3 regions of the Solibacillus sp. R5-41 genome follow, and region 2 is predicted to be linked to each of the others. Evidence: predicted binding sites of a transcription regulator. Region 2 holds the regulator's gene; each other region holds the start of a gene.

Region 1 (10,322 bases), 600 kb from region 2:
TAATACCCTTCCTTACATAATCGCCGTTTTGTCTACTGTAATAGTTGCGCAGATTTGACGGTGCAACGGCTGAACGGTCGTTCTATCCCTCACTTTTAACTTACTAACTATTAAATTCTGTCCACCAGAACCCAAAATACAGCCTATATTGTTAACACATATAATCCGTAATTGCTCCGTATTTTCATAAAGACAATTACTCACAAGAAAAGCCCCACGTAAGATTTCCTCTCACATAGGACCCCCCATCCAACCTCACTCAATGTATTTTCATTAAACATAGTGAATTGTCGGAATATTTCGCGCGCCATGTTCATATTAATCCATTTTATCCCCACCACCCGATGAGCGCCTCCCACTTCCGAAACCGCTTGTTGGGAAACCTCCTGTGCGGTATATGTGCCTCACTGTTCTTCTACGCCCACCCGGACCGCCGCCACCAAATTTGCTAAGGCTCAAATAAATAATTACGATAAAAATAATAAGTGCTGTTGGTAAATCTGCATCATCTTCATTAACAGGCTTTACTAAATCTGTGCCACCTACATCTCCATCCATTTTTACATAAAAGGTACTTAAAATGTTTGCAATTGCAGTCGTATAATCTCCTTTTTCTATATAAGGCATCATATACGTATCGATCATGCCTCTCAGTAACTCACCTGGATACTCTCCTTTTAAGCCGTCCCCAACAACAATCCAACTATTATTAATGCCCGCCCCTGCATTCGGTGTCACAAAAATAAGTATCCCATTATTTAACTGTGCATCCCCAATACCCCATTCGCGTATCACTTCTTCGCCAAATTCATAAGGCTCTAAATCCACAATTGTATCAAGTGTCATCATGACAATCACATTGCCTGTCGAACTTTCCAATGCCTTTGCTGTTTGAATCAATTGTTGCTCAACATCATCTGAAATCACATTGGCTTGATCATAAACATACGATTGATATGCAGGCTTTTTCGGAATTGCCGCCATTATCGTAAATGGCATCACAAACATACATATAATGAATAAAACTAAAAATCTCATGTCATCTCCCCCTCTCCGAAAGCGACTTGGCATTGTTAGCCAGAGTTCCCTTACTTCAAGCTAGGTTTAAATACCCACTGAATGAAGGGCACATTTGGCAATTATCCCCCATTTATAAAATGGAGGATTTTTGCTGAATCATATTAAATTATTATATTTTGGCATAGTGAACATTGCTACTAATCCAATGCAGGCTAATATCACAAATATCGTAATTATTACATTGCCATTGTTGTTTTTTATCATAGAAAAATTCTACTTTTTTCCGCTTCTCCCAAATGGTTTTATGCATGTTTTTTTTACTAATAGCCACAATAACCGTGTATGAAAATTTTTGTTATGGAGGTTATTAATTATGGAAACCCAATCTTCACAATCTCAAGATAATTCCATGCCGCTTTCGATGAATCACGGTGCCCACGAGCTTTTCGACGTACATGAGGTATTAGGTTCGATGATTTCAGGTCTGAATCAATATGTACTGTTAAGAGATCAAGTACAGGATCAAGAACTCCTTACAATGATGGACCGTCAGTACGCATTTATGCTCGATGAATACAATATTACGATGGAGGCTTACAAAACTGGTAAAGATCCACAGCATCCGACAAGAAGCTACAATATGCAAATGGGCAATGATTTCACTTATGGATTGAAACCTGGTGAGCCGAAAAAACCGATTCAAACTGCTAGTGAAATTTGTGATGGTGTTATTTCTGGTTTCATGCTTGGCTGTCATAAAAATAGTGCAAAAGGGAAAACTGCTGCGGCACTTGAATCTACAAATCCGGTTGTACGTCGCGTTCTTCAGGATTCTGTCCCTAACTGTATCGAAATGGCTTACGAAGTTTCGCTTTATCAAAACAAAAAAGGTATTTACCAAGTCGCACAACTTTCACAAGCAGATATGAACACAATGCTAAACATGTTTGGTCAAGCACAACAAGCAAAAAATATGCCAAATTAAAAATTCTATAACAAAAAAGCTGCCTTATTCTAGCAAGGCAGCTTTTTTTACATTTTAATTTTGGGTGTATAATCAATTATGCCTTAACATAATTGTATCCAGATATCGCTGAATGATTACAGTACTTTGCCTAAAAACGCTTGTGTACGTTCGTTTTGCGGATTACCAAATACATCATTTGGGTGACCTTCTTCAACAATATAGCCACCATCCATAAATAATACGCGATCGCCCACTTCACGTGCAAAGCCCATTTCATGCGTCACGACAACCATTGTCATTCCTTCTTTTGCTAAATCTTTCATAACCTCTAGCACTTCTTTCACCATCTCTGGATCAAGCGCAGATGTCGGCTCATCAAACAGCATAATTTTCGGCTTCATCGCAAGAGCTCGTGCAATCGCGACACGCTGCTGTTGTCCACCTGATAGCTGCTGCGGGAAATTATCCGCCTTTTCACGTAACCCTACTTTAGTAAGCAATTCTAACGCTAGCTTTTCGGCTTCTACTTTACTTATTTTACGAATTTGCATTGGTGCCATCATAATATTATCAATTACTGACATATGCGGAAACAGGTTGAACTGTTGGAACACCATGCCTACCTCTGTGCGAATATCGTTAATATTCGTTTGCGGGTCATTAATTTTTACACCTTCAATATAAATAGCACCATCTGTCACTTCTTCAAGCAAGTTCATACAACGAAGAAACGTACTTTTCCCCGAACCTGAAGGACCAATGACACATACGACTTCTTTTTCATGAACTTCATAATCAATACCCTTTAATACTTCGAGCTTGCCAAAATGCTTGTGTAAATTTTGTACTTTAATCATTTATGCGTGCCCCTTTTCTTTCGAGGATTATAATTAATGTCGACACGCTTTTCAACCATTGCAATAATCTTCGTCGCTGTATAGGTTAAAACTAAATAAAGGAATGCTGCAAATAAATATGGCTCCCAGAAACGTTGATATGTGCCCGCCACGACCTTACTGACATATAAAATTTCTGCCCCTGCAATAACTGTCACAAGTGAAGAATCTTTTAATAATGCAATAAATTCATTACCTAGTGGTGGAATCATACGGCGGAAAGCTTGCGGTAATATTACTTTACGCATCGCTTGAGAATGCGTTAACCCGAGTGAACGAGCTGCTTCCATTTGACCTTTATCAATAGACTGAATTCCAGCACGGAAAATTTCTGCATTGTAGGCTGCACTATTTAAAATTAGCCCTACAATCCCTGATACCCACCAGCTCATTGATTCACCAAATATTGTCGGGATTACTGCTAAATGAATTAATAGTAATTGTACAAGCATTGGTGTACCACGAAATACGTCAATATAAATTTTTGCTGGCCAATAAATCCACTTTTTATTCGAAACTTGACCTAATCCGAGTAACAATCCGAAAATAACCCCGCCGATATAACCGCATAGCGTTAAAATAATTGTCGTTAAAAAACCACTTAAATATAATTCACGGTAGTCCCAGATTATATCCCATCTAAAAAAATCCATCTGAAACACCTCCTAAACGTTACTCAATTTCTGTTCCTGTAATTTCTGCTAGCTTACCGTTTTCTTTAATCTTTCCTAAACCTTCATTTAAAACATCTAACAATTCTTTATTTCCTTTTTTCACCATGAATCCAAAGTAATCTACTTCAAATGAATCATCTTCAATTGTTTTCAATCCTGAGTCTGGGTTATTTTTAATGTATTCTAAAATAACTGCATTATCACCAATTGCAGCCTCCGCTGAACCATTAAGTACTTCTGTTAATGCTACCGAGAAGTTTTCATACGCTAAAATATTTTTACTACCTTTGCCTTGTAATTCTTGTGCTGCAATATGACCCGTAGTATTCATTTGCACAGCAATTTTCGAATCCTTTAGTTCATCTAACTTTTCAATTTTCGAATCCTCTTTTGTCACAATTAATAATGAAGCTTCATAATAAGGATCTGTGAAGTCATACGTTTCTTTACGTTCATCTGTAATTGTAATGGCTGCTGCGCCCATATCAATTCCACCAGTAGTAACTTGGCTCATCATGGCATCCCAGCCTGTATTTTCAATTTCTGTTTCGATGCCCATTTCCTCACCGATAGCCGCTAAAATTTCTGCATCTAATCCAACTACATTTCCTTTGGTATCTAAATATTCAAATGGTGCATACGTTGCCTCAGTACCCGCAACAATTTTTGTAATTTTTCCAGCATCATCTGTTGACGCGCCTGTAGAATCCTTATCCGCTCCACATGCCGCTAAAATCATCGTTACGGCTGCAAATGGTGCGATTATTTTGAATAATTTATTCTTTTTCATAATATACTCCTCCTAATGCTTCATTATTTAATAATTGATTTTAATTAGCTTCACCTATTATATTAATTTCACAATTAATATACAACACTAAATTTTAAAAATAATGATTATTATTGCACATTCATGCATTTTTATAAACTAAACGAGCAGTATTTTTACATTTTATAAATAATTATTCATCCATTCCAGTTAAAGCCCTTGCTGAATATTCATTTTATACAGCTTTATTCCATTTATACATCAAAAAAAAAAAAACGCAACACAATTAGATGTGTTACGCTCAAAATTTTATTTTAAGTTTAAAAAGAATGAGTTTGGGATAAAATGAATCGGTACAGTGATTATTTTACCCCATTAAACCTTCATTCCCCCATTGTTGGCGATAGTTTATTACACTACCTCCACAATCGGAATATATAAGTATATTAAAACAGTAAAATGGCGCCCATGAAAGGCATAATAGAATGGCTACATAGCTCAATTACGAGAAAACGATACGTAGCGTTTGTGCGATGTCGAAAAAAGTCGATTTTTTGCTCATTTAATACAACATTTATTAATGTACTAATTATTGAAGGTTTTTTCAAGCAATTTCAATTATTTTTATAAAGATATTTGAATTTGTGATTTTTCCGCTGAAGTTTTGGAGGGTGAGTTGTAATGTTTGGTTTACAAAAAGTGTAATACTTGTGTAGTGTTGTTTCATTGTCTATCTATTTATTAAGCTTTTCAGAAAAAAGGTTTTTGTAGAGTAAATCTCCTTATATATTGCTAGTTCAATATTTAGAGGGTTTCACATACAATCTTTAACATATCTTAATAAGTAACATGGCGCCCTCGGAGGGAATCGAACCCCCAGCGCAAGAACCGGAATCTTACGTGTTATCCATTACACCACGAGGGCTTACTATAATTAATAAGGAGGAAACGCATAGCGCTTAAAAGCAGCATGCTACCAAAATATTAAATGGTAATGACAATGTGCCATTGAATTTGACGATATTCCTATTATACAAAGGGTGGGCATACTTTTCAACTACGAAAATTAAGCTTTATATTTGACCATCCTTGACTAACATGTGTATTATAAGTATACAGCTGAAATACTTACCAATTTCAGCACAAGTATACGAATTTAGCTTTTAACAGGGGAGGATTTTACAATGAATTTAATTCCTACAGTTATTGAACAAACAAATCGCGGTGAGCGTGCTTATGATATTTATTCACGTTTACTTAAGGACCGTATTATTTTACTAGGAAGTGCGATTGATGACAACGTATCAAACTCAATCGTTGCACAGCTTTTATTCCTAGAGGCAGAAGATCCAGATAAGGATATTCACCTTTACATTAATTCTCCAGGTGGCTCAATTACTTCAGGTATGGCTATCTATGACACAATGAACTTTATCAAGCCGGACGTTTCAACAATTTGTATCGGTATGGCTGCTTCAATGGGTGCCTTCCTCTTATCTGCAGGTGCTAAAGGAAAACGTATTGCATTACCTAACTCAGAAGTAATGATTCACCAACCTTTAGGCGGTGCACAAGGTCAAGCAACTGAAATTGAAATTGCAGCAAAACGTATTTTATTCTTACGTGAAAAATTAAATCGTATTATGGCTGAAAATTCAGGTCAAGATTACGAAACACTTGCTCGCGATACAGATCGTGATAACTTCATGACTGCTGAACAGGCGAAAGAGTACGGCTTAATCGATAAAATTTACGAGCGTAATGATTTAAAAAAGTAAATAAGTAAAGCGGTCGATTCCGCCATTTCACGAATAAACTGTCCGCGCAATCATTTTACACGATTGTGTGGGCAGTTTTTTCAATCCACAAACAAAAACACAAACAAATAGAGTAATCCATTTGTTTGTGTCATGTAATTAGTTATGATTAATCTTCTTTTTCGATTAATACTTGCAGTGCATTTAGTGCTTTTTCTTCATCATGGCCTTCTGCTCTTAATGTGACAATGGTTCCTTTTCCAACGGCTAAGCTCATAATGCCCATAATCGATTTTGCATTTACCTTTTTATGATCTTTTTGTAAAAAAACATCCGATTTATATCGGTTCGCCTCTTGTACGAATAATGCTGCTTGCCTAGCCTGTAAGCCTGATTTTAGTTTTACTTCAACTTGCTTTTCTACCATATGAAATACTCCCTTTCACAACCGTTCCTTACTATATATACTTCATCTTATCTAAATTATCCAAAAAGAACAATAATTGAACACATGATTTATGAAATCGTTCACATTTTATTTGATTACATGCTCCCCACGACGTATAGCTTCGGCGATTTCATCAATTTTTCGTAGACGGTGATTCACACCAGATTTACTTACGATACCAGTAGATACCATTTCACCAAGTTCTTTTAATGTAACATCTTGATATTCCACACGCAATCTTGCAATTTCACGTAATTTTTCAGGTAACTGATCTAAACCGATTGCATTATCAATATAACGAATATTTTCTACTTGTCTTAATGCAGCACCTATTGTTTTATTTAAATTAGCGGTTTCACAATTGACGATACGATTGACACTATTACGCATATCCCGAACGATACGAACATCCTCGAACTTTAACATCGCTTGGTGTGCACCTACTAAATTTAAGAAATCAGAAATTTTTTCAGCTTCTTTTAAATACGTAACGAAGCCCTTTTTTCGTTCAATCGTTTTCGCATTTAAATCATAACAGTTCATCAAATCTGCTAATGCTTCTGCATGCTCTATATATAAAGAATACACTTCTAAATGATAGGAAGATGTTTCTGGATTATTGACCGATCCTCCTGCTAAAAATGCTCCTCGTAAATAAGCACGCCGCTGACTATTTTTCTGTATTAGCACATTTGAAATGGTATGATTAAGTTCAAAAGAATTCGAAAGTATTTCTAAATCAGCTAATAATTCACGGGCCCCATCACGAATACGGCAAATATAAACATTATTCTTTTTCAAACGCATTTTTTTTCGAACAAGTAATTCTACGGTATATGGGTACAATTTTTTCACAATGGTATAAAGCCTTCTTGCAATCGCGGCGTTCTCCGTTTGCACATCTAAACTGAGCTGGCGATTAGCAAAGCTTAATGATCCATTCATGCGAATAAGGGCGGACACTTCTGCCTTTAAACTATTGTCATCCGCTTCAATTTGTGTGAGTTCTTTTTTCATTTCTGATGCAAATGACATGTGTTGTTTTCCCCCTTTCCTAGCAAACTATGTATTCAAACGCTTACAAGTTTAGTTATTAGATATTTATTGATTTTTATTTTGCCCTGCATATTCGCAGAGCCAATCCGCTAAATTTTTTGCATCATGACGTACGACACCATCTTGAATAATGGCAATCTCTTTTTGAATAACTTTGATACCCATGGCCTCTAATTTATCGACATCGAATTGCACAGGTTCAGCATTTTCTTCCCGATAATTTTCATAGATCGACGGATGTAATTTCTTTTCATTAATAAGCAGAGCCTCAATAAATGGTCGCCCCACATGTGCATGAATCGCTTCTATATGTTGTGATGCTGTGTAATGAATTGTCTCCCCAAGCTGCGTCATTAAGTTAGAAATATAAATTTTCTCTCCTTTTGCGCGCACGACAGCCTCCCCAATTCCTTTCACAAGTAAATTAGGGATAATGCTCGTATATAAGCTACCAGGACCAATCAAAATATATTGTGCACGCTCTATAGCATGGATCGCAGCGGGCAATGGTTTCACATTACCCGGCTCTAAATACACACGCTTTATTGGTGCATGACCAGATGGAATTTTAGATTCCCCCACAATTTTTGTACCGTCGTTTAATTCCGCATGGAGTGTTACTTTTTTATTTGCAGCTGGCACGACTTTACCATGTACATTTAATACCTTGCTCATCTCAGCAATGGCATGATTAAAATCACCGGTAATTTCCGTCAAAGCAGTCAGCATTAAATTTCCTAATGAATGTCCCCCTAAATCATTTGATTGAGAGAAACGGTATTGAAACATTTGCTCCACCAAAGGCTCCACATCCGACAATGCCGCAATAACATTTCGGACATCTCCTGGCGGTGGAATATCGTAATCATCGCGTAATCGCCCTGAAGAGCCACCATCATCTGCTACGGTTACAATCGCAGTAATATCAAATGGGTGTTGTTTTAGGCCGCGTAATATCGTTGATAGCCCTGTACCGCCACCAATGACTACAATACGTGTTTTCTTTTTTTTCATTACATCAATCCTTTCTATGATTGATATCTCTATGCGTAATAACTGCGTGATGATTATTACCGATGAGCTTGCCGAAATATTCCGCTAGTGTCACAGAGCGATGCTGACCACCTGTACAGCCAAATGCAATGACTAGCTGTGATTTTCCTTCATGACGGTATTGCGGAATCATAAATGAAAATAAATCTGTTAGTTTCATAATGAGCTGTTGCGTTTCTTCTGTGGCTAAAACATAGGAGGAAACTTCTGTTTGTAATCCTGTCTTGTGACGGAGCTCTTCTACATAATATGGATTTTTTAAAAATCGGACATCAAAAACTAAATCAGCATCAATCGGAATCCCATACTTAAAGCCAAAAGACATCAAATTAATTGAAAATGTTGGACTACTCATATTCGAAAACTCTGTCGTAATGCGCTCTCGTAATTCACGCGGCTTCATTTTTGAAGTATTGACTACGATTTGTGCACGTTCTTTTACTTCAGAAAGCAGTTGACGTTCAAGTTGAATCCCTTCAAGTAGTAACCCTTTTGGTCCAAGTGGATGTGCTCGACGCGTTTCTTTATATCGACGGACAAGTGCTGCATCATCTGCATCTAAAAATAAAATGCGAGGCAAAATTTCCTCTTCTTCTAACAATGTATCAAGTGATTCAATAAGGGATTCAAAAAATTCGCGTCCTCTTAAATCCATTACAACGGCAATACGTGTAATTTTTTTTGCAGAATCTTTCATTAAGGCTAAAAAAGTTGTTAATAATTCTGGTGGTAAATTATCGACGCAGTAATATCCTAAATCTTCAAAGCTTTGTACAGCTACTGTTTTACCCGCTCCGGACATCCCTGTAATAATAACTAGCTCATGTGTATAGCTTGAACTATTACCCACAAAATTCATCTCCTTTTTTATTGTTCCATTGAATTTTGGATTTTTTCGCTAATTAACTCAAAATCCTTTGTATATTCAAATGTACCATATTGCATACCGTCCTTTAATGCCGCGAATAATAAATTTGTTCGATCCCCGGCTGCCATTGGTAATGTTTTTAAACTGTCAATAGAATGCCAACCGAGTATACCTTCTCGCGTTTCTTCGAATGGCGAACCTTCCACGTCTTTTGCGACAAATGTATAAAGCATCCATTCATCTACTACGTTTTCGCCATCTTTTATGACCATTGTGTAAGTGCCTTTTAAATGAACATAGTTTGGTGTTAAGTTCGTTTCTTCTTGAAATTCACGTACTGCTGATTCATAAATGGATTCACCTTGCTCCATTTTTCCGCCTGGGGCAACAAACCATCCTCTTCTTGGTTTTTGTAGTAATAATACTTTTCCATCTTTAATTGCCAATAAGTTTGTAATACGTTGCATATTAACACCTCAATCCTTCATTTGATCCTACATATATTATACCTTGTCAAATGCATTACGTAAAAGAACGTGCGTACCCAATTATTTCTTTAATGTAACGTGGGGTTGATTGCCATTCCTAAATTTTATTGGTGAACGAGTTATTTACTTTCCACTTCTACAACAAAAAGAGGTTGCTTCCACGCTTCTTTACATGGAAACAACCTTAAAAATATTAGAATATCAGGGGGTTAAACAATTACACTCTTAGTTTAACCTAATATTATTTCAGTTTGATTACATTCACATTAAATATTTCTAAAATTTAGACTAAATTAAATTTTTCTTTCAGCTCTTCAATAAAATGT
Region 2 (10,322 bases):
ACATTAATAATAGGAATTGCTTTTGTCGTCGTTGAGGAATGCTGAAAAGCCCCACGTGGGCCCTTTGAAATGACTTCAACTTCTTCATTCATCGTATTCCATTCACCACAACCAGGACATCGCCCCATCCATTTAGCTGCCTCATAACCACAGCTATTACATAAAAACTTTGATTTTTTCTTTGCCATGTACTAAATCCTCCGAATGTTTGTTCTTACATTGTACATGAAACTATTCATAGCGCCTATTCTTTTCGCTAAAATTCCTATTTGAATAGAAAAACGAGGTAGTAAAAAACCTACCCCGCTAAAAATCTGTAACATCCGCTAGGGACTTTGAGCCAACACAACGTTGGTAACTTAGGCTTTGCCGTAAAATTAGTTAGTAGGCACACTATTTTGGCTGTGCACCATAAATTCTTCATTTACGAAATCTAACACAACTTTTTGAGTCTTATCAATTTCACCTTTTAATAGCTCTTCTGATAAGCGGTCCTCTACGTGTTTTTGTATTGCACGACGTAATGGGCGGGCACCATATTGTGGATCATAGCCTTCTTCCACAATTTTTTGAAGTGCTGCATCCGTTAACTCTAACTCGATATCCTGCTCTTTTAATCGATTTATTAAAGACTGCGCCATAAGAGTAACGATTTCCTTTAAGTGTTCTTTTTCTAATGAATGGAACACAATCATTTCATCAATACGGTTTAAGAACTCTGGACGGAATGCCTTTTTCAATTCCTCTAGCATCGTCCCTTTCATATCTTTATTCTTCGTTGTCGTATCCCCAACATTAAAACCAACATATTTTTGATATTTAAGGGCATCTGCTCCAACGTTCGATGTCATAATTACAACCGTATTACGGAAATCTACTGTTCGGCCCTTCGAATCTGTTAATCGCCCATCTTCAAGCACTTGCAATAAAATATTGAACACATCTGGGTGCGCCTTTTCAATTTCATCTAAAAGCACAACAGAATATGGTTTACGACGAACTTTTTCTGTTAATTGTCCCCCATCGTCAAACCCTACATAGCCTGGAGGTGAACCAACTAAACGAGACGTCGAATGCTTTTCCATATACTCAGACATATCGACACGAATCATCGAATCCTCATCACCAAACATGACCTCTGCTAAAGCTCGTGCTAGCTCTGTTTTACCTACACCCGTTGGACCAAGGAATACAAATGAGCCAATCGGACGTTTCGGATCCTTTAAGCCTGCTCGAGCACGGCGAATTGCACGAGAAATCGCTTCTACCGCCTCGCTTTGACCAACTACACGTTTGTGTAATTCTTCTTCAAGATTTAATAGTTTTGCGGATTCTTCCTGAGCAATTTTTGAAACAGGAATTCCGGTCCACATCGCAACTACTTGCGCGATATCATCCACATTTACTGTAGATTCCTCTTTTCCTTGCTTCTCTTTCCACTCTTTTTTCATTTGCTCTAATTTTGTTTTTTCCTTTTGTTCTGAGTCACGAAGCGCTGCGGCCTTTTCAAATTCTTGGCTAGATACAGCGGCATTTTTCTCAGATTTTATGCTTTCTAAACTATCTTCTAACTCTTTTAAATTTGGCGGAACCGTATAAGAACGCAAACGTACTTTTGAACCAGCTTCATCAATTAAATCAATGGCTTTGTCTGGTAGGAAACGATCTGAAATGTAACGGTCTGATAATTTCGCTGCCGCTTCCACTGCTTCATCAGTAATTTTTACACGGTGATGCGCTTCATAACGATCACGTAGCCCTTTAATAATTAGAATCGTTTCATCAACAGTCGGCTCATCTACTTGAATTGGCTGGAAGCGGCGTTCAAGTGCTGCATCTTTTTCAATATATTTACGGTACTCATCCAATGTCGTCGCACCAATACATTGCAATTCTCCGCGTGCCAAAGATGGCTTTAAAATATTTGATGCGTCAATCGCACCTTCTGCACCACCAGCGCCAATTAAAGTATGCAGTTCGTCGATGAATAAAATAATGTTCCCCGCTTGGCGTATTTCATCCATTACCTTTTTTAAACGATCCTCGAACTCACCACGGTATTTCGTTCCTGCTACGACTGTCCCCATATCTAAAGTCATTACGCGTTTGTCACGTAAAATTTCAGGCACTTCATTATTCACAATTTGCTGTGCTAACCCTTCTGCAATGGCTGTTTTACCAACGCCAGGCTCACCGATTAATACCGGATTATTTTTTGTACGACGAGATAATACTTCAATGACACGCGTAATTTCCTTTGAACGACCAATGACAGGGTCAAGTGAACCTTCACGCGCTATCACTGTTAAGTCACGTGCTAAACTATCTAATGTTGGCGTATTAACGGTTTGGTTCATTGGTGTCCCGCTACCATTAGTTGTGTCATTATTCCCTAAAAGTAATAATACTTGCTGACGAGCCTTATTAATACTTACGCCTGTATTAGCTAATACACGCGCTGCAACGCCTTCCCCTTCACGAATTAACGCTAATAAGATATGCTCTGTTCCGACATACGCATGACCGAGTTTACGTGATTCATCTAAAGATAATTCAATCACCTTTTTTGCACGCGGTGTGTAATGGACAATCGGACCAACCTCTTCTGTTCCTTTTCCTACAAGCTCTTCAATACCCGATTCAATCATTTTTGGACTAATATTAATTGCCTCTAATGCTTTTGCGGCAATTCCACCACCTTCACGAATAAGGCCAAGTAAAATATGCTCTGTTCCAATTTCTTTATGCTTCCAGCGAATTGCCTCTTCTTGAGCAAGTTGTAACACCTTTTGTGCGCGTTGTGTAAATCGATTAAACATCATATAGAATCCTCCCCTTTTTCCCCATTATTAAAACTTTCATCTTGTTGTCGTAGTTTATCTTGTAACAGCTTTGCACGATACATATCGCGTTCAGCTGGCTGCAACGTTGTTCCGACATATTGCTGGATAAATCCCGGCTGGATTAATAACATACATTCATTCAGTCGACTTTGAGAAATCGGCTCTAATAACCCTAAACTTACACCGAGACGAATATTAGATAAGCAACTTGCCGCTTCCTCACTCGATAGAATTTTCGCATATTTTAAAGTACCGAGTGACCGACTCAAACGATCTTCCAAAGTCGATGGTGCGCGAATAAGTAATGCCTTTCGAGCACTTTGCTCTTTTTTAATCACTTGTTCGACAACATCACGTAACTCCTGCAAAATGTCCAATTCAGATTTCCCTAGAGTTATTTGGTTTGAAATTTGGTAAACACTACCTAAATTTTCACTACCTTCTCCATATATACCCCTTACAACCATTCCTAATCTTGTCATCATTTGAATTAATGCATTCATTTGTTTCGTAAAGGTTAGGGCTGGTAAATGTAACATGACCGATGCTCGCAAACCTGTACCGACATTTGTTGGACAGCTCGTTAAATAACCAAATCGCTCTTGATATGCATAAGTAATATGCTGACTTAAATAACGGTCTATTTTGCGCGCTTTCTCAAATGCATCTTCAATGTGCATTCCGCAGGCTAAACATTGTATTCGGATATGGTCTTCTTCATTCACCATAATACTGAATGACTCATCTTCTGTTAAAAAAACAGAACCAATTTTTTTACGGTTCGCTAAATTGGGGCTAATTAAATGTTTTTCAACCAAAATTTGACGCTGTAATTGTGGTAAATCTTTTATAGGAAAATGAGAAAAATGATACGGGTTCTTTTCATGTGAAAATAAAGCATTCATCAATTCATCTTCTATTCCTTGTGCTTCCTCTTCAGTAAAGCTATTCGGAAATCGTGTCCTGGCAATATTTCGAGCAAGTCGAATGCGTGTACTTATGACGATATCCGAATCATCCTCATTTCGCATCCAGCTTGGATTGGCATTCGTTAAAAAATGCTCGATATTCATGATTGCTCCTCACCTCCCAAATTAACTTTACTTTCAAGCAAGCGAATTTCATCTCGAAATTTTGCTGCATCTTCAAAATGTTCCGCTAAAATAGCCCGTTGCAATTGTTCACGTAGCGTCTCTATTTGGTACTTTATTTTTTCTATAGAAATCGTTTGCTCTTTAAAACCAACATGCTTTGTACCAGCTTGAATACGTTCAAGTAACTGTGGCAATTGCCCACTAAACGTTTCATAACAATTTTCACAACCAAACTTACCTTGTTTTAAAAATTGTCGATACGTCAAACCACATGTGGGACAATTCGTTGTTTTTTTCTCTGTTGCTTGTTTAATTTCTTTCGTAGTCGAAGCTGGTAAGAAATTCAACCAATTGGAAATAAATTGATGAATTGAAACAGGCTCATTACTTGCTTCAAATTGAAACGGGTGAAATTGTGCAGCACATATTTCGCAATAATGCCGTTCAACTTTTTGTTCATTTTGAATTTGTGTAACGGTCACATTAGCAGGTCTTTGCTTGCAATGTCCACATATCATTTAACAGCCCCCTCACTTCTCAAACGAAATTACTTTTAACATCGCACGCATAATATGTGCCCTTAGTTGATCACGTACTGGCAATGGTAATTGTAATGTCTCACGATCCATTGCCGCTCTCATAATCGTTGCCTCGCGCTCGGAAATAATCGCTTCTTCAAGCATTCTGTAAATTATGCGATTTGCATTTGTTTGCGCTATGCCCTCACCAATTTGTGTGTCCATTTCATCTAATAAATCTTTTTTTGAGTGGATTGTTACGCGCAAAATTCGAATATAACCCCCACCTCCACGCTTACTTTCTACAAGGTAACCGTGTTCAGCAGTAAATCGTGTATTAATGACGTAGTTGATTTGTGAAGGTACACATTGAAACTTATCGGCAAGTTCACTCCGTTTAATTTCAATATGTCCTTGTCCTTTTAATTCAATAACCTCTTTTAAATACCCTTCAATAATGTCAGATATATTACTCATGCTGTCTTTCACCTCACTACCAACTGACTTTGACTATCTTTGACTTAAATATACAATAGGCAAAAAACTAAATGCAAATTATAAACCCTGCTCACGAAGATCAATTACGCCTCGGCGTAATTGCGTCCAGATGTTTTTCGAGCTCGCTTGAAAAACTCCCCTTAAAATCTGTGACACCGCCGGGGCATTAACTTGATTCAGCCTGGGTTTGAACCCTCAATGAATTTAGGTCATACTTGGCATTCATCCCCCACTTATAGAAATAAGAACTTTCTGCTGAAACAAGTTAATTTCTCTATTTACTTATGGGGATTTTCTTGAAAATTTATACATTTAATATTTGGTTCGAACAACCTTTGTCTGTTCCAAATAAAAAACCACCATTCCAACAAAAGTTGAAATAGTGGTTTTGCGCTTTGTGGGAAAGTTAATTGCTAAACCCAACGACCTACAATTGGGTAATTCCAATCTGAACCGGATAATGCCTTAAAAATGCCAATAACTGGTGCAATCCAGAAAATTGCCAAGAATATTAATAAGAATGGTAACCCAATTAATATAAATGAAAGTACTCCCGCAATGGCGATAAAAATACCAAAAATAACTTGGAATAATAACGCTTGCATCGAAATTCGTTTCACATCTTCTTCAGTACTTATTATGAAAAATAGAATCGGGACTAAAAAGGGAGCAAAAAATGCGCTTGCATGAATAATTACTTTTGACCATTTAGATTCCATTTGTATTCAACCTCACTTTGATTTAAATTAATTAATCCCGCAGTAACGGGCAGTATGACCCCTACTAATAGAAGTAATACCTAATTTACGTGTGGAACTTCAAAAAGATTCATAAATATAAGCTGAACAAAAATAAAAAATCTCGACTATGATCATCGAGATTTTTTATGTATTGCATCGTTAATAGGGACCTCGATCATCTGGATTATCCCCTTCTTGAGGAAACAGGAAATACGAGATGACTGCCGTTAAAATGGCTGCACCAATAGCAATAAACAACCGATTTTGTTCTGAAACTTCTTGATAATTATTCACCAACATAATATACGAGGCAATAGCAACGCCAATAGATAAGGGTAATACAAATTTTAAACGACCTTTATGAAACTTCATCATACAACGTCCTTTACTTGTAAATATAAGTTGTTTTTCCACCCTATATTTTACATTGTTTAAAATTAAAATACAAATGTCACTATTTTTCGCAACATATAGTAAAATAATACTGATTATCTTACTAAAAAGGCGTATTATGTTTATAACCGAGAAAATTATGAAACGAGGAAAACAATGGTTAATTGGTTCTCTAAATCATCTAAAGCTTCAAATCAAACATTTTTTGATCCTGCGAAATATTCTAATGAAGTTTATTTAGACATTTCCAAATACCCTGAGTTAAATAAGCAGCTACAACTATTGAAATTGACACGTGAGGATTTAGCAATCATTAAACAGCTTCAGCCCTATATACATGACATCATTCCTGTCATGATTGAACAATTTTATGGGGCTATTAGTTTGAGCCCTGATTTAGTAAAAATCATTAAAAACACCACGCAAATCGAGCGTTTAAAAGTAACATTAAATAAACATTTAGAAGATATCTTTAAATGTCGAATTGACTCTGCTTACATCGAAGAACGCAAAGTTATTGCACATGTTCATGTACGAATCGGATTAAAATCAAAATGGTATATTGCCTCATTCCAATCGTTGATGACGACATTTATTGATTTTATCCAAACGATAGATATGCCTTCACATGATATGGGACGTGCGATAAATGCATTTTCAAAATTAATTAACTTTGAGCAACAGCTCGTTATTGAGGCGTACGAGCTTGAAGAACAACGTATTCGCAATGAAGATGAGATAATTAAACAAAAGTTAATTGATCGTATTCAACGCACCGCAACAGAATTAAATAGCATCAGTGATGAAACAAATGCGTCGCTTCAAGAAATTGCAGGGCAAACAGAAGACATCACACTTGCTACAAAAGAAGGGCTGAATTTAGTAGCAGAAACTGAGGATAAATCCACTATTGGTACAACCCATCTCGCTACCCAAACAGCTCTGATGGTAACGGTATTAGATGGTGTAGATATTTTAGAGACTTCCATGGTGAATTTACGCCGTTCTTCTCAAAAAATTTCTGAAATTGTTGGTCTCGTTACAGGCATTGCCGATCAAACGAACTTACTTGCTTTAAATGCCTCGATTGAAGCAGCAAGGGCAGGCGAGCACGGGAAAGGTTTTGCAGTTGTCGCGGATGAAGTACGAAAACTTGCGGAAGAAACGAAAAATGCCGTGCAAAATGTTTCTCATCTCATTCAAGAAACCGAAGTAAATATTGAACAAATGTCCACTTCTGTTACGAGTGTTGATGAGCAAATAAAAATGAGTGTCGAAACACAAAAAAGTTTAGCGGACTCCTTTACATCCATTACCGAAGCGGTGTCAGGAATTAAATCAAAATATGAAGATACGACAGAGGATATCCAATCGATTTCTACTGTTATTACAGGCTTAACACAAACAGCTACACTTGTATCCACTTCATCTGATTCTTTGTTGCGCATTGTTCATGAATTACACGATTGACATAAGTTGCACGAAAACAAAAATTCACCACTTCGTTACTTTACGAAATGGTGAATTTTTGTCGTATATAATTAATACTTGCCGTAAAATTAGCCTCTTCTTTTTTTAGATAGTGCGCGTTTTGCTTTCCGATGTTCTTGACGAATGGGTCCAGTATCAAATAAATGTTTTTCAAAATCGGTGTTCGGTTCTACTGCTGGGATTTCTCTCGGTTTACCTTGTTCATCAATTGCTACCATCGTTACAAAGGATTCTGTCGTTAGTTTTTTAGAACCATTTTTAATATTTCGAGTAACAACTCGGACATACACTTCCATCGATGTACGCCCAGTGCCTGTTACAATCGCCTCCAACTCAATCATATCTCCTGCATATGCAGCCGAAACAAAATCAACCGAGTCAAAGGATGCTGTCACAACTTCCCCTTGTGCGTGTTTCATCGCTGCAATTGCCGCGATTTCATCAATATAAGCTAATACTTTCCCCCCAAAAATTGAATTATGATGATTTGTATCGGGTGGTAATACTAATCGCGTTTGAATTGTGCGGGAGTAACTCATTGGTAATACGGTATTCATCGTAAAACATCCTTTCCTTAATACGTTTCATGTTACTACTTTCTTTCGTTGGATCGTAGCCGTTCACTTAAAAGTTTAATTTCATTGTAATGAATTTTAAGTCTGTCATTTCTTCAATTGCATATTTAATACCTTCTCTACCATAGCCACTCATTTTTACGCCACCATACGGCATATTGTCTACACGGAAAGTCGGAATATCATTAATAATGACCGTACCCGCTTCCAACAAATCTGTGGCTCTCATTGCGTCAGTTAACACATTTGTATAAATTGCGGCATTTAATCCTAACTTCGATTCATTGATATATGCAATTGCTTCATCTAACGTTTCATAGGGGACGATCGAAACAATCGGTGCAAATGTTTCATCACATACAATTTTCATATGAGGCTGTACATTCGTCATAACAGTTGGCGTACATGTACGCGCTGTAAACTCCGCGCCTGTCTCAACAACCGCTCCCTCACTAACTGCCTGCTCAATCCAATTTTTTATGCGTGTAACTTCACCTGGATGAATCATTGCACTAACATCTGTATTTTCTTGAAGTGGATCACCTACGACAAGCCTTTTCGTCTCTTCTACAAATAGCTTCGTAAACTTTTCATAAATGGATTGGTGCACATAAATACGTTGCAATGAAATACAAACTTGTCCAGCAAATCCAAATGCACCACTCACGCAGCGTTTTATTATTTTTTCAAGCGGTGTCGAAGGCTCTACAATTAGCCCCGCATTTGAACCAAGCTCCAGCGTAATTTTGCGCAAGCCAACCTTTTCTTTCAGTTTTAACCCGACTGTGCCACTTCCTGTAAACGTTACTTTTTTAACGAGAGGATGCGTTACCAATCGATCACTTAATTCGCTTCCACTTCCTGTAACAATTTGTAGTGCGCCATCTGGTAAGCCTGCTTCCTTAAAAATTCCCGCCATTACAATTGAGCTTAATGGCGTTTGTGTAGCGGGTTTTAAAACTACCGTGTTGCCTACTGCAAAGGCAGGACCTAATTTATGTGCGATCAAGTTAAATGGAAAGTTAAACGGCGTAATCGCTGTAACTACACCTAGAGGGATACGCTTTGTATAACCGATTCGATCCGTCACACCTGGGGCTGCATCCATCGGTACCGTCTCCCCTGTCAATTGTTTAGCGGATTCAGCGGCGAACTGATACGTTGCAATTGTTCGATCGATTTCTACTAAGCCTGCCGCTATCGGTTTGGCTGCTTCCATTGCTAAAATTTCAGCAAGTTCTTGTTTTCTCTCTCTCATAATCGCAACAACTTTATATAAAATTTCAGCACGCTCATAGGCAGGGACATTTTTGAATGTCTGAAATACGTTATGAGCACCCACAATCGCACGCTCTACATCTGCCGGCTTTGCTTTTGCCACCTTTGCTATGACCTCGCCTGTATAAGGTGCGGTTAAGTTATAGTATTCTTTTGTATGTTCCCAAACTCCATTAATCCATAATTTTGTTTCTTTCATTTCAATTGCTCCTTTAATGCCGCTATTCCCTCTTTAGCTTCTATTTAGCGGAAGTTCCCCACTTTTATAGGCTGTTAGATAATTGCGGATTTTAAACTACCTTACAACCGGTGTCCTAAATATCCAGTAAAGTATCATTCATCTCTTATATAAAATTGTTTCACGTGAAAACAGAATTAACATATTTGGTATAGATTTCATAGACCACACTAATACCTGAAAGCTTCCTTTTGCATTCTCTCACGCCCTTAAAAGTATTATACGCTTATTTTTCTAAAGTGAATGACCTTTCTTCACATCAAAAAGACACGAAAAAGTATGATCCCCTACTTTTTCGTGCCTACTATTACTGTTTCAGTTGTTCGAGTTCCATTTTATTAAATGCACGAGAGCGAGATAAGAAGCGTTTCCCTTCCACTCCTTCAAGGGAAAACATGCCACCGCGCCCATCCACGACATCAATAATAATTTGTGTATGTTTCCAATAATCATATTGATTTTTGTGCATATAAAACGGACTCTCCCCAATATAGCCTAATAAAATATCCTGATTGCCAACGATTAAATCACCATCAGGGTAACACATCGGCGAGGAACCATCACAGCATCCACCTGATTGATGAAACATAACCGGACCATGGCGCTCTTTCAACTTGCCAATTAACGCTAATGCTGCATCGGTTGCCACAACAC
Region 3 (10,322 bases), 790 kb from region 2:
TCTCCAGCCGTTACTTCCCCTTTTAATAACTCTCGCGCAACAATCGTTTCTAAATGACGCTGTACAAATCGTTTTAACGGACGCGCCCCAAATTGTGGATCGATGCCATTTTCGACAATCCAATCAACAACCGCCTCATTTACTTGCAATGTAATTTCTTGCTCTGCAACGCGTGATTGTAGCTGGTGAACATATTTCCAAGCAATCGCATGAAAATGCTCATTCGACAACGCGTGGAACATAATAATATCATCCATACGATTTAATAGCTCCGGTTTAAAATGCTGACGTAATGCAGCATTCACTAATTCTTCAGATTGCTCGCTATTTTCAAGTAAATAATGCGAGCCAATATTAGACGTTAAAATGACGACTGTGTTTGTAAAGTTGACATTACGTCCTTGACTATCAGTAATTCGCCCATCATCTAACACTTGCAGTAAAATATTCGCTACATCCGGATGGGCTTTTTCAATCTCATCTAATAGCACGACAGAATAAGGGTTGCGTCTCACTGCTTCCGTAAGTTGACCACCTTCCTCATAGCCGACATACCCTGGGGGTGCACCGACTAATCGGGAAACCGAATGCTTCTCCATGTATTCACTCATATCAATACGAATAAAATGGTCCTCTGAGTCAAACAGCTGTGCGGCTAACGCTTTTGCTAATTCTGTTTTTCCGACACCTGTTGGCCCTAAAAATAAGAAGCTCCCAATTGGTTTGTTTGGATCTTTAATCCCTGAACGTGCACGCCATACAGCTTCTGTCACCAATGTAACTGCATCTTCTTGACCTACAACACGTTCATGCAAGGTATCTTTTAAACGAAGTAATTTTTCTCGTTCACCTTCTACAAGCTTCATTACCGGAATTCCTGTCCAACGGGAAATAATTTTAGCAATTTCTTCTTCCGTCACTTCCTCGCGTAGCATCCGGTTGCCTTCTGTCTCTTTTAGCTGCTGCTCTAGCGCTGCAACCTCTTTTTCGAGCGCTGGGATTTTACCGTATTGTAATTCACTTGCCCGCGCTAAATTACTATTTGTATGCACTAAACTTTCCGCTTCGGCAATTAATTTTTTTAGTAAATCCTTTTTATCACGTACGTTCTGAAGGCCATTTTTTTCAATATCCCATTGTTCTTGCATACTTTTCTTTGATTGTTCTAAATGTTTTATTTCTTCACTTAACGTTTCTAGACGCTTTTTACTTGCGGCATCTTTTTCTTTTTTCAATGCTTGCTGTTCAATTTTTAATTGTGTTAAACGGCGCGTTGCTTGGTCGAGCTCCTGTGGCATCGAATCAATTTCAATTCGAATCATTGCACAGGCTTCATCCACTAGATCAATTGCTTTATCTGGTAAAAAACGATCAGTAATATATCGATTCGCTAATTGAGCTGCTGCAATAATTGCGCGGTCATGAATACGAACACCGCGATGATGCTCCTCGAAACGATCTTTAATACCACGTAAAATGGATACCGTATCTTCAATAGAAGGTTCTCTTACCATAACTTGCTGGAAACGTCGTTCGAGTGCTGGATCCTTTTCGATATACATTCGGTATTCATCTAATGTCGTCGCACCAATACAGTGGAGCTCCCCTCTCGCAAGCATCGGCTTCAGCATATTACCAGCATCCATTGCGCCGTCTGTTTTACCTGCACCTACAATCGTATGAATTTCGTCGATGAATAAAATAATGCGACCTTCTGCATCCTTCACTTGTTTTAACACAGCTTTTAAACGCTCTTCAAACTGTCCACGGTAGCTTGCTCCCGCGATTAATGCACTCATATCTAACTCATAAAGCTGAGCTTCTTTTAATCCTTCTGGCACATCTTTACGAACAATTCGTTGGGCTAATCCTTCAACAATGGCGGTTTTACCGACACCTGGCTCGCCGATAAGCACTGGATTATTTTTTGTTTTTCTCGATAAAATACGGATGACATTTCTTATTTCTTCATCGCGTCCAATTACTGGGTCCATTTTTCCGCTTTTCACTTGATCAATTAAGTTACGTCCAAATTGTTCAAGTGGTGGACGATTATCTTGTGTTTGGTTAAATTGCATATATGCTGCACCCCTTTATGTTTGACCTTTATTGACTAATCTAATTGTAGGTCAAATTTAATCAAACTTCAAATAATTACACTCCATATTTTTAACCATTCATGTACGAATATGTGTTATGATATTCTTATATATTAGTAATAATTTTACATTTAAGTTGGAAGGTTGTGGTTTTATAAATACTTTACAAATGATTCCACAGAAAATTGTAGCGCTTTTCCACTCAAAAGGAACGTTAATTAAAGCCGATAAGGGGACACATATTTTCCAAGAGGGCGAAATAGCAAATCATATTTTTTTAATTCAAAGTGGTTCAATTCAAATTAGTAAGGAAACAGAAAATGGTAAGGAATTAACGATTCGAATTTGCGGATTGAACAGCCTTATTGGGGAAAGTTTAATTTTTTGTGAAAATCAACATCATTCGACATCTGCAAAGACACTTGCAAATTCTGAACTATTTTCGATTCACATAGATCAATTTGAAACGATGTTAAATGAACAAACTACAATGCTTATAGACTATTTAAAATGGGTTCAAACAGAAAATATAAAAAACCAAAGTCGGTTACGTGACTTAGTTCTACACGGCAAAAAAGGTGCGCTTTATTCGACTTTAATTCGTCTCGCTAATACATATGGGGAACACCGAAATGACAATGAAGTGTATATTAACCTTGTGCTAACGAATACAGAACTTGCAAACTTATGCGCAACAAGCCGTGAAATGGTCAATCGCATGCTAACAGATTTACGAAAGAAAAAGAAGATTACGATGGAGAAAAGCTATATTACCATTCTTGATATAAATTATTTAAAGGAAGAAATTGATTGTGAAAATTGTCCACTTGTCATATGCCGAATCGATTAATTACCGTAGTAAGCCTTTATAACCGATTTTAAATGATGGACGAAAAAAGGCAAAAACGTTGAATTCACAACATTTTTGCCTTTTACTTTTTTCAATATTTGGCTTTGTACTGCCTTGTTTACTTTTTAGCGAATACCTAATGCCATTTTTGCATAGCGTGACATATTGTCCTTTGACCATGCCGGCTGCCATACGATATTTACTTCTGTTTCTTTCACTTCAGGTAATTCGCCTAATGCCGTTTGCACTTGGTCAATAATTACTGGAGCCATTGGACATCCCATTGAAGTAAGTGTCATCGTCACTGTCGCTGAACCTTCATCTGTTAAATCTACATCATATACTAAGCCTAAGTTGACAATATCAATGCCAAGCTCCGGGTCAATTACATTTTCTAATGCGCTAAACATACTATCTTTCATATCTTGATCAATCGCCATTTTTTGTTTCCCCTTCCACCATGGTGTTAACTGTAATCATATCAGAACATGTAGCTTATGCCAAATGTTGTGCAAGCCATTTTGTAACCATGAGAATGCCATTTCGTGACACAGCATGTCCTGCATTTGGTTCAGTAATATAGTGAATCGGGTACTGTTCTTGTTTCTCATTCAGCTGATCATAAAATTCTCGACTCATTCGATACGGGACAACAGAATCCTTTTGACCATGCCAGAAAATAATCGGACTTTGCTTAACATGCTCCATACGCTGTTCTAAATTATAGTGCGAAAGCATTTTAAAAGTCGCCTCTTGCTGCGCATTCGACATTGGAAATTCGATTCCTTTTGCTTTAAATTCATCAACTTGATGTTGAGCAAGCTTTGTAAAACTTGTTGTGCCCATGCAAATGCCCGCTGTTTTAATCCACGGATAAATCGCTAAGCATCCTGAAGTGACAATTCCGCCCATTGAAGTACCTGCAATGCCAATATTGTCTCTTCTGAGTAATTGTTTAAATTTCAATTCTTGATAAATGGTATTGACTTCTTCAACTGATTTCAAAACGATTTTCCAAAAATTTAAATTCATTTCATTTTCTGTTAAATGGGTCGTGCGTTCGCCGTGTAAGAGCGCATCTGGTAAAATGACCCGTACTCCTTTTTCTACAAGTTGATAAGCGTAATGGAGATTATGCTCTTTTGCACTTAAAAAACCGTGTAAAAAAATTACAACAGGTGTCTCATTATCCATTGATTCATCATAAACATGTAATAGTGGGATTGCCTTCCACTCTTCATTTTTAACAATCACTTTACTCACCTCTATACGATATACTTCACCCTATTACTTTAGCAGAATATTGAAAACGTTTCAAAACTTTGACTAGTGCTATTTTTTGAAGGTACAATCAATTACACTAAGGCGTAATTGCGTCAAGATTTTGAATTTTGGTTAACTGACCTGTATCGTGCAGGCTTACTTCAAAATCTGCGACATCTACCAGAGGCTTTATCTTCGTTTGGTGAGTATTTGAACAATCACAATACGAAAATAAAAGCATGTAAAGGAGGGTTTTCCGAATGAACGAACATTTAATCGTATTAGATTTGGATGGCACATTATTAACCGACGAGCAAAAAATTTCTCCCCTTACAAAGGAAACATTGATGAAAGCGAAAGCAGCGGGTCATCACGTAATGATCGCGACTGGCCGCCCTTTTCGAGCAAGTCAAATTTACTATGAGGAATTACAGCTCGTTACACCGATTGTAAACTTTAACGGTGCTTTAGTTCATCATCCTCGCAATTCGATGTGGAAATCCATCCATTCCCCTGTCGATATTCGCGTCGTACATGATGTGATTGAATCGATTCATAATTATGAATATAATAATTTAATTGCAGAAGTATTTGATGATGTGTATATCCACCGTGAAGATGAAGCAATGTTAAACATATTCAACATGGGAAGCCCTCGTGTATTAATGGGCGATTTAAAAACAAATCTGTTAGAAGATCCGACAAGCTTATTAATTCAAGCAAATGATGTTCGTGTACCGATCATTCGTCAACATTTACAAGATGTTCATGCCGAATTAATTGAGCATCGTCGTTGGGGTGCACCTTACCCGATTATCGAAATTGTACGCAAAGGACTAAGCAAAGCAGTTGGTATTGATCAAATTGCAAAAGAAATGGGCATTCCCCGTGAACGCATCATTGCTTTTGGCGATGAAGACAATGATTTAGAGATGATTGAGTACGCTGGGGTTGGGGTTGCGATGAGTAACGGTATTGACCAACTAAAAAATATTGCTAATGAAATTACATTATCCAATAATGAAGATGGGGTTGCAAAAATATTGCAAGAGCGCTTAAAGTTATAAGCGTTAGAAAGTTCCTTCTACAAAGAAAAATCATCATTTCGGTTTGAATCGGAATGATGATTTTAGACGTATAATTTTTTACAATAACTTAGTTTGCTTGGGCTTGTTCTGCTCGACGTTTGCGGCCGCGTTTTATAATGACAACCATGAATATTGTGTAAATGACTACAACTAAACTTAACGCCACAATATAAGAGGTGTTAATACCACGCGCTTCGATTACTTGATACACTTCTACCATTTCACGATCTAAAATGATTGTATAATTATCATCCTTATTCGCGCGAATGATTTCACTATCAAACATACCACGAATTTCTTTTCCTTCACCAAGCTCTTCCATAGGAATATGAATGCGCTTCGTTTTACTTGTGTTGTTAATAACAACAACCCATGTTTCTGTATCTGATTTACGTTCAAATACCATATAACCATCTTCATTCATTAGCCATTTGAATTCGCCGTTACGCAGCGTTTCTGAACTATTTCGTAAAGTTTGTAGTTGTCCAATATAGTCAACAAGCTCAGAATCCGTTTTAAAATTGTAATATTGATGTGCCTCTTTTCCAGCAGTACCATTCATCGCAATTTCAGTACCATATTGTACAACGGGCACACCAGGTAATAATAACGCACTTGATACCGCAATTTTATTACGTGTTGGAGGGTACATCTTTTCTTTCGTGACATCTAATGTAAAACGGTCTGTCCACACATTGTCGATCATCACTTGAGCAGGTACATCTCTCCCTGTAATAAACTCCTCCATATGCGTATTTAAAACCGTTGTATTTAAATCAACATTTTTAAAAGCGCCACGATAAAGCTGTTCTGTATCCGCATAAAACTTCGCGTCAAAACGAGCATCGCTTTCTGCATTTGAGATGACATACATTTCTGGCTTTGCTTCTTTTAATTGGTCAATCAACGAATTTAAAAATGATGCATCTGTATTTTCAATATTCGTTAAGCGTATACCGTTAATATTATATGTATTGACAAATTGTACGGCTGCATCAATCAACGCTTTTTGCACTTCTGCATTGGCTAAATCCCACTGAATTTGTCCATTGTTCGTGCTTGCGACAAAATTTGGTTGGCTTGCCCATTCATGATTCGGGCTTACATTTGAAATCGGGAAGTCCACCATGATTTTCATGTCACGGTCATTATATTTTTTCACAACGTCCTTTAGCTCATCTTCCGTTCCAAAATGCTTGTCTATTGTAGAATAGCTTGTCACCATGGAGCCGTCATATTTTTCAGTTGCAAAAACGGAGCCAATCGAAATCGTCGTAAAGCCCATTCCTGAAATATAATCGAGTTTTTTAATTAATCCATTAAAATCGCCACCCGCAAACATAGCTGGGTCTTTCGCATTTACTAATTCATCGTCATTTGTGCCAATTCCATTAAAAAAACGGTCTACTAATAAATCATATATACTTTCATCAGCAATTGTACGATTCTCTTCCGCTTGTACAGTTGGTGTCAACATTAATGTCGTAGAAAGTAGAACACCCGCCGTTACTGCGCCGATCCATTTTTTAAATCCCACTGTTATTCCCTCACTTTCAAAACAATCCATCGTAATTTTACCAAAAATAAGTGTATGGGTCGCTATGTTTCCAAAGATATTTCAAGTAATTGCGACAAATCCGTGACAAAACTGTGGATTTCTAACAATTCTACTATCAATTACACCTCAGCGTAATTGCGGCCAGATTTTTTTCGAGCTTGCTCGAAAAATCCCTCTAATAATCTGTGACATCCGCCGGGGGCATTAACTTGACTCAGCCAAGGTTTGCCCCTTTGAATTAAGGGTATAGTTGGTATTCATCCCTCTCTCTTATAGGAATGGAAGAAGAATGCTGAAGCAAGTTAATCCAAACAAAAACCACTTCAAACTTACTAGTCCGAAGTGGTTGTTTCATTTAATATTAGAAATTCATACCGATTCCTGTGCTTAAGCCTAAGTATAATGTAATTGCTAAAGCAATTGCGAATAACACCCAAAGTACGTTAACCGATTTGCCTTTGTTTTTACGTACTAAGATCATTTCCATGAAACCGATAATTAAAATACCAAAAAGTACTTTCATATCATAGTTCATGCCACTCTCAGCGATTTTGTCACGCCATTCTAAGAATAATGCACCGCCAGTAATGATAAGTAAAATGTACACCGCACGTAAACCCATATGTACACCTGTTAATTTTTTGCTTGATAATGCTGCAATAAAGAAGAGTACTAAAGCAATTACCCATGTTTTAATATGCAGATGTGTAGTACTAGTTAAAAAACTCATGTATATTTCCACCTTTTCTATTTTTTCTCTACATGCAATATCCTACCATGTAAGCGCGTGCAAATTCAATGAATTGGCTTAACTTAGTTCCATCCTCACACATACAAAAGGACATAACCTGCGCAATAATTAAGCGGGTTACGTCCTTGCTATTTGGAATTTTGTGAATCTATCACATTCATATTCAAGTAAAAAAAATCATGCGAAGCGATTCGCTAATGTGCCGATTCCTTCAATTGAAATCTTTACTTCATCGCCAGCTTTTAAAAACGTTGGTGGATTCATTCCTTTGCCAACCCCAGCAGGCGTACCTGTTAAAATAACATCTCCTGGTTCTAATGTTACATGTTTCGATAAAATCGCAATAATATCTGCCACACTAAACATCATATCCTTTGTCGAACCATTTTGACGCACAGCACCATTTACTTTCGTCACAATTGACAGGGCATGTGGGTCTGGAATTTCATCCTTTGTCACTAAATATGGCCCCATTGGACAGCTACCTTCTAAGCTTTTCCCTAAGAAAAATTGCTTATGTTTTTGTTGAAGGTCGCGTGAAGTAATATCATTGGCAATTGTATAACCAAAAATATAATCAAATGCCATCCCTTTAGGAATATCTTTCCCGCGTTTTCCAATTACAACAGCTAGCTCCCCTTCATAATCAAGAGCGTCCGTTTTATCTGCATGCACAGGTAATGTTGTTTCATCCGCTGAAATCGCAGTAGGTGACTTTGTGAAAATCATAATATCTTCTGGTGCTTGCTCTGCACCCATTTCTATTGCGTGCTCATTGTAGTTTTTACCCACACATAAAATATTTTTCGGTGTACGTGGGATTGGAGAAAGCCACTCGATTTCTGAAAATGCAAATTTAAATTGAGCACCATTTTCAGCTTTTTGTGCAGCATCTACTAATTTGCGAGCTTGCTCTACAAAATCAAAGCCTAATGCAACACCATCAATAATTGTTTCAGGAAACGAAGGTAGTATATTTAATTGTTTTTGAATTTCAATAACATCCCATACCGCTTCTTCCTTTTTAACTTTTGGGCCGAACTTTACTTGTCCATTTAATTTGAAAGATAACAATTTCATAATGTGAGGAGCTCCTTCTTTTTTCTACATGATACATCAAAGCTGAACGAATTACCTTACTTTTCTGATAATATTTTACCATAAGTTAATTTTTTGATCATTGCTTCAACTGGGCCTTGCTTAAATTTAGAAAACCAAAGCTCTGCAAACAATATTTGAACGATAAATAGGGCGATTGCGATGTAAATGCCCATTTGGACATCCACTTTCCCATATAAACCGAAGCCCCAATTATAAAATATTATCGTACAAACGATAGATTGCATTAAATAAAGAGTCATAGACATTCTTCCAGCTTTAGCAATTGGCGTTAAAACTTTTACGGCAATCGGAAGTAAACAAATTAATACGATGACCGCGATATAACCTAACGCTAATATAGGCCCCCCCACAAACACTTGTAAATATTCATAACCATATGTTTGAGCAGATGCAATCGGGAGACTCTTTAAATAAATACCCACACCCAAACCAAAAACCGCTAGAATAAACCAAGTGACAAGCTTTTCTTTTGCACGTTCAATCAATTTCCACTTCGCAAATGCCGCACCAATGAGCATATAAGGTAATATGGTGAACAAGGAAGAAATCCACATCGCCGAACTCATTTGAATGGCTAAGTCATCTAACCGTTGCATAAAAGCATCCGCCCATGTTCCGACACCATATGCTGTAATTGCGTTTTGAATCGCGGTAATATTTACCGATGAATCGCCCATCATTTGATTGAACATACCACCAAGAGAGTACAAGCTTAAAATGGCACTTTGGTATAATCCGTTCACGATAATTGCCGTGAACAGTAACCATTTTGCAGGTAGGCGCATAAGTGCAACTAAAAAGACGCCGCAAAATGCATACATCGCTAAAATATCTCCCCACCAAATTAGAAATGCGTGGAGCATACCAATACTAAACAAAATTGCTAATCGTTTCGGTGCAAATTTATAAAAGTTTGTGTCATATTCTTTCGCTTTTAAAAACTGCATTGCTAAACCATACCCGAATAGTATAGAAAATAACGGATAAAAACTACTTTGTACATAAATATCTAAAATTTGCTGTAAAATGATATCCTGTGCTTCAGTAAACCAATTTTCCAATCCCATAATATGAGGCATTGGCAAATAAAAGCCGAACATATTTACTAATAAAATACCGAGTAAGCTAAAGCCACGTAAAATATCAAGCGTGGCTACTCGATCCTGCGTACCAACTGGTCGAAAGTTCACAAAACATCCCCCCTAATCAATTTTCACTTCTTTCCCAATACTATATAAATACAATAAACGTTCACTTACTTTGACATGTTTAATGGATTCAATAGCTTGTTGATAATAGTTTAATTGAATGTGATATGTTTTTGTCATTTTTTGTTTAATTTTCTCCAAATCGTCTAATATTCCACTTTCAATACGATCCGTTTTATAGTCAAGTAACACCCATTGGCCAAATTCATCTTCAAAAAGACAGTCAATCACCCCTTGAATAATTTGTGCATCACCCTCGGCATCTTTGAGACTCCATGTAAATGGCACTTCACGTAAAGTTTGCTTGGCATGCTTAAAGCGCTGACCAACATCCGTCTGGAAGAAGGCGAGAATCTTTTCTACCTCTATTGCATCAGCTTCAA

Evidence for each region. The regulator CtsR, encoded in region 2, represses protease genes until heat stress. The targets are predictions, from matches to a motif close to ATGGTCAATAAAGGTCAAACA.
Region 1: the regulator CtsR is predicted to act here: its motif matches at 5,403-5,423, upstream of clpP (ATP-dependent Clp endopeptidase proteolytic subunit ClpP).
Region 3: the regulator CtsR is predicted to act here: its motif matches at 2,097-2,117, upstream of CSE16_RS03240 (ATP-dependent Clp protease ATP-binding subunit).

What each region holds. Positions count from the first base shown of each region.
Region 1 is NZ_CP024123.1:3,602,385-3,612,706, forward strand. Features, by position in the region: gene CSE16_RS21480 (hypothetical protein) at 13-204, opposite strand; gene CSE16_RS17805 (TPM domain-containing protein) at 319-1,038, opposite strand; gene CSE16_RS17810 (spore coat protein) at 1,394-2,005, shown strand; gene CSE16_RS17815 (amino acid ABC transporter ATP-binding protein) at 2,122-2,844, opposite strand; gene CSE16_RS17820 (amino acid ABC transporter permease) at 2,841-3,536, opposite strand; gene CSE16_RS17825 (basic amino acid ABC transporter substrate-binding protein) at 3,556-4,347, opposite strand; tRNA gene CSE16_RS17830 (tRNA-Arg) at 5,177-5,251, opposite strand; gene clpP (ATP-dependent Clp endopeptidase proteolytic subunit ClpP) at 5,511-6,104, shown strand; gene CSE16_RS17840 (HPr family phosphocarrier protein) at 6,253-6,510, opposite strand; gene whiA (DNA-binding protein WhiA) at 6,619-7,566, opposite strand; gene yvcK (gluconeogenesis factor YvcK family protein) at 7,633-8,601, opposite strand; gene rapZ (RNase adapter RapZ) at 8,606-9,499, opposite strand; gene CSE16_RS17860 (NUDIX hydrolase) at 9,508-9,975, opposite strand; gene trxB (thioredoxin-disulfide reductase) at 10,280-10,322, opposite strand, start outside.
Region 2 is NZ_CP024123.1:4,199,428-4,209,749, forward strand. Features, by position in the region: gene radA (DNA repair protein RadA) at 1-188, opposite strand, end outside; gene CSE16_RS20820 (ATP-dependent Clp protease ATP-binding subunit) at 378-2,822, opposite strand; gene CSE16_RS20825 (protein-arginine kinase McsB) at 2,819-3,916, opposite strand; gene CSE16_RS20830 (UvrB/UvrC motif-containing protein) at 3,913-4,455, opposite strand; gene CSE16_RS20835 (CtsR family transcriptional regulator) at 4,468-4,932, opposite strand; gene CSE16_RS20840 (magnetosome magnetite crystal formation protein family) at 5,367-5,672, opposite strand; gene CSE16_RS20845 (acyltransferase) at 5,853-6,065, opposite strand; gene CSE16_RS20850 (globin-coupled sensor protein) at 6,243-7,556, shown strand; gene CSE16_RS20855 (acyl-CoA thioesterase) at 7,646-8,134, opposite strand; gene CSE16_RS20860 (aldehyde dehydrogenase family protein) at 8,202-9,629, opposite strand; gene CSE16_RS20865 (DUF779 domain-containing protein) at 9,976-10,322, opposite strand, start outside.
Region 3 is NZ_CP024123.1:708,728-719,049, reverse strand. Features, by position in the region: gene CSE16_RS03240 (ATP-dependent Clp protease ATP-binding subunit) at 1-2,078, opposite strand, end outside; gene CSE16_RS03235 (Crp/Fnr family transcriptional regulator) at 2,197-2,949, shown strand; gene CSE16_RS03230 (metal-sulfur cluster assembly factor) at 3,075-3,389, opposite strand; gene CSE16_RS03225 (alpha/beta fold hydrolase) at 3,445-4,203, opposite strand; gene CSE16_RS03220 (Cof-type HAD-IIB family hydrolase) at 4,473-5,279, shown strand; gene CSE16_RS03215 (alpha-amylase family glycosyl hydrolase) at 5,368-6,837, opposite strand; gene CSE16_RS03210 (YisL family protein) at 7,220-7,588, opposite strand; gene CSE16_RS03205 (fumarylacetoacetate hydrolase family protein) at 7,787-8,689, opposite strand; gene CSE16_RS03200 (DUF418 domain-containing protein) at 8,746-9,921, opposite strand; gene addA (helicase-exonuclease AddAB subunit AddA) at 9,934-10,322, opposite strand, start outside.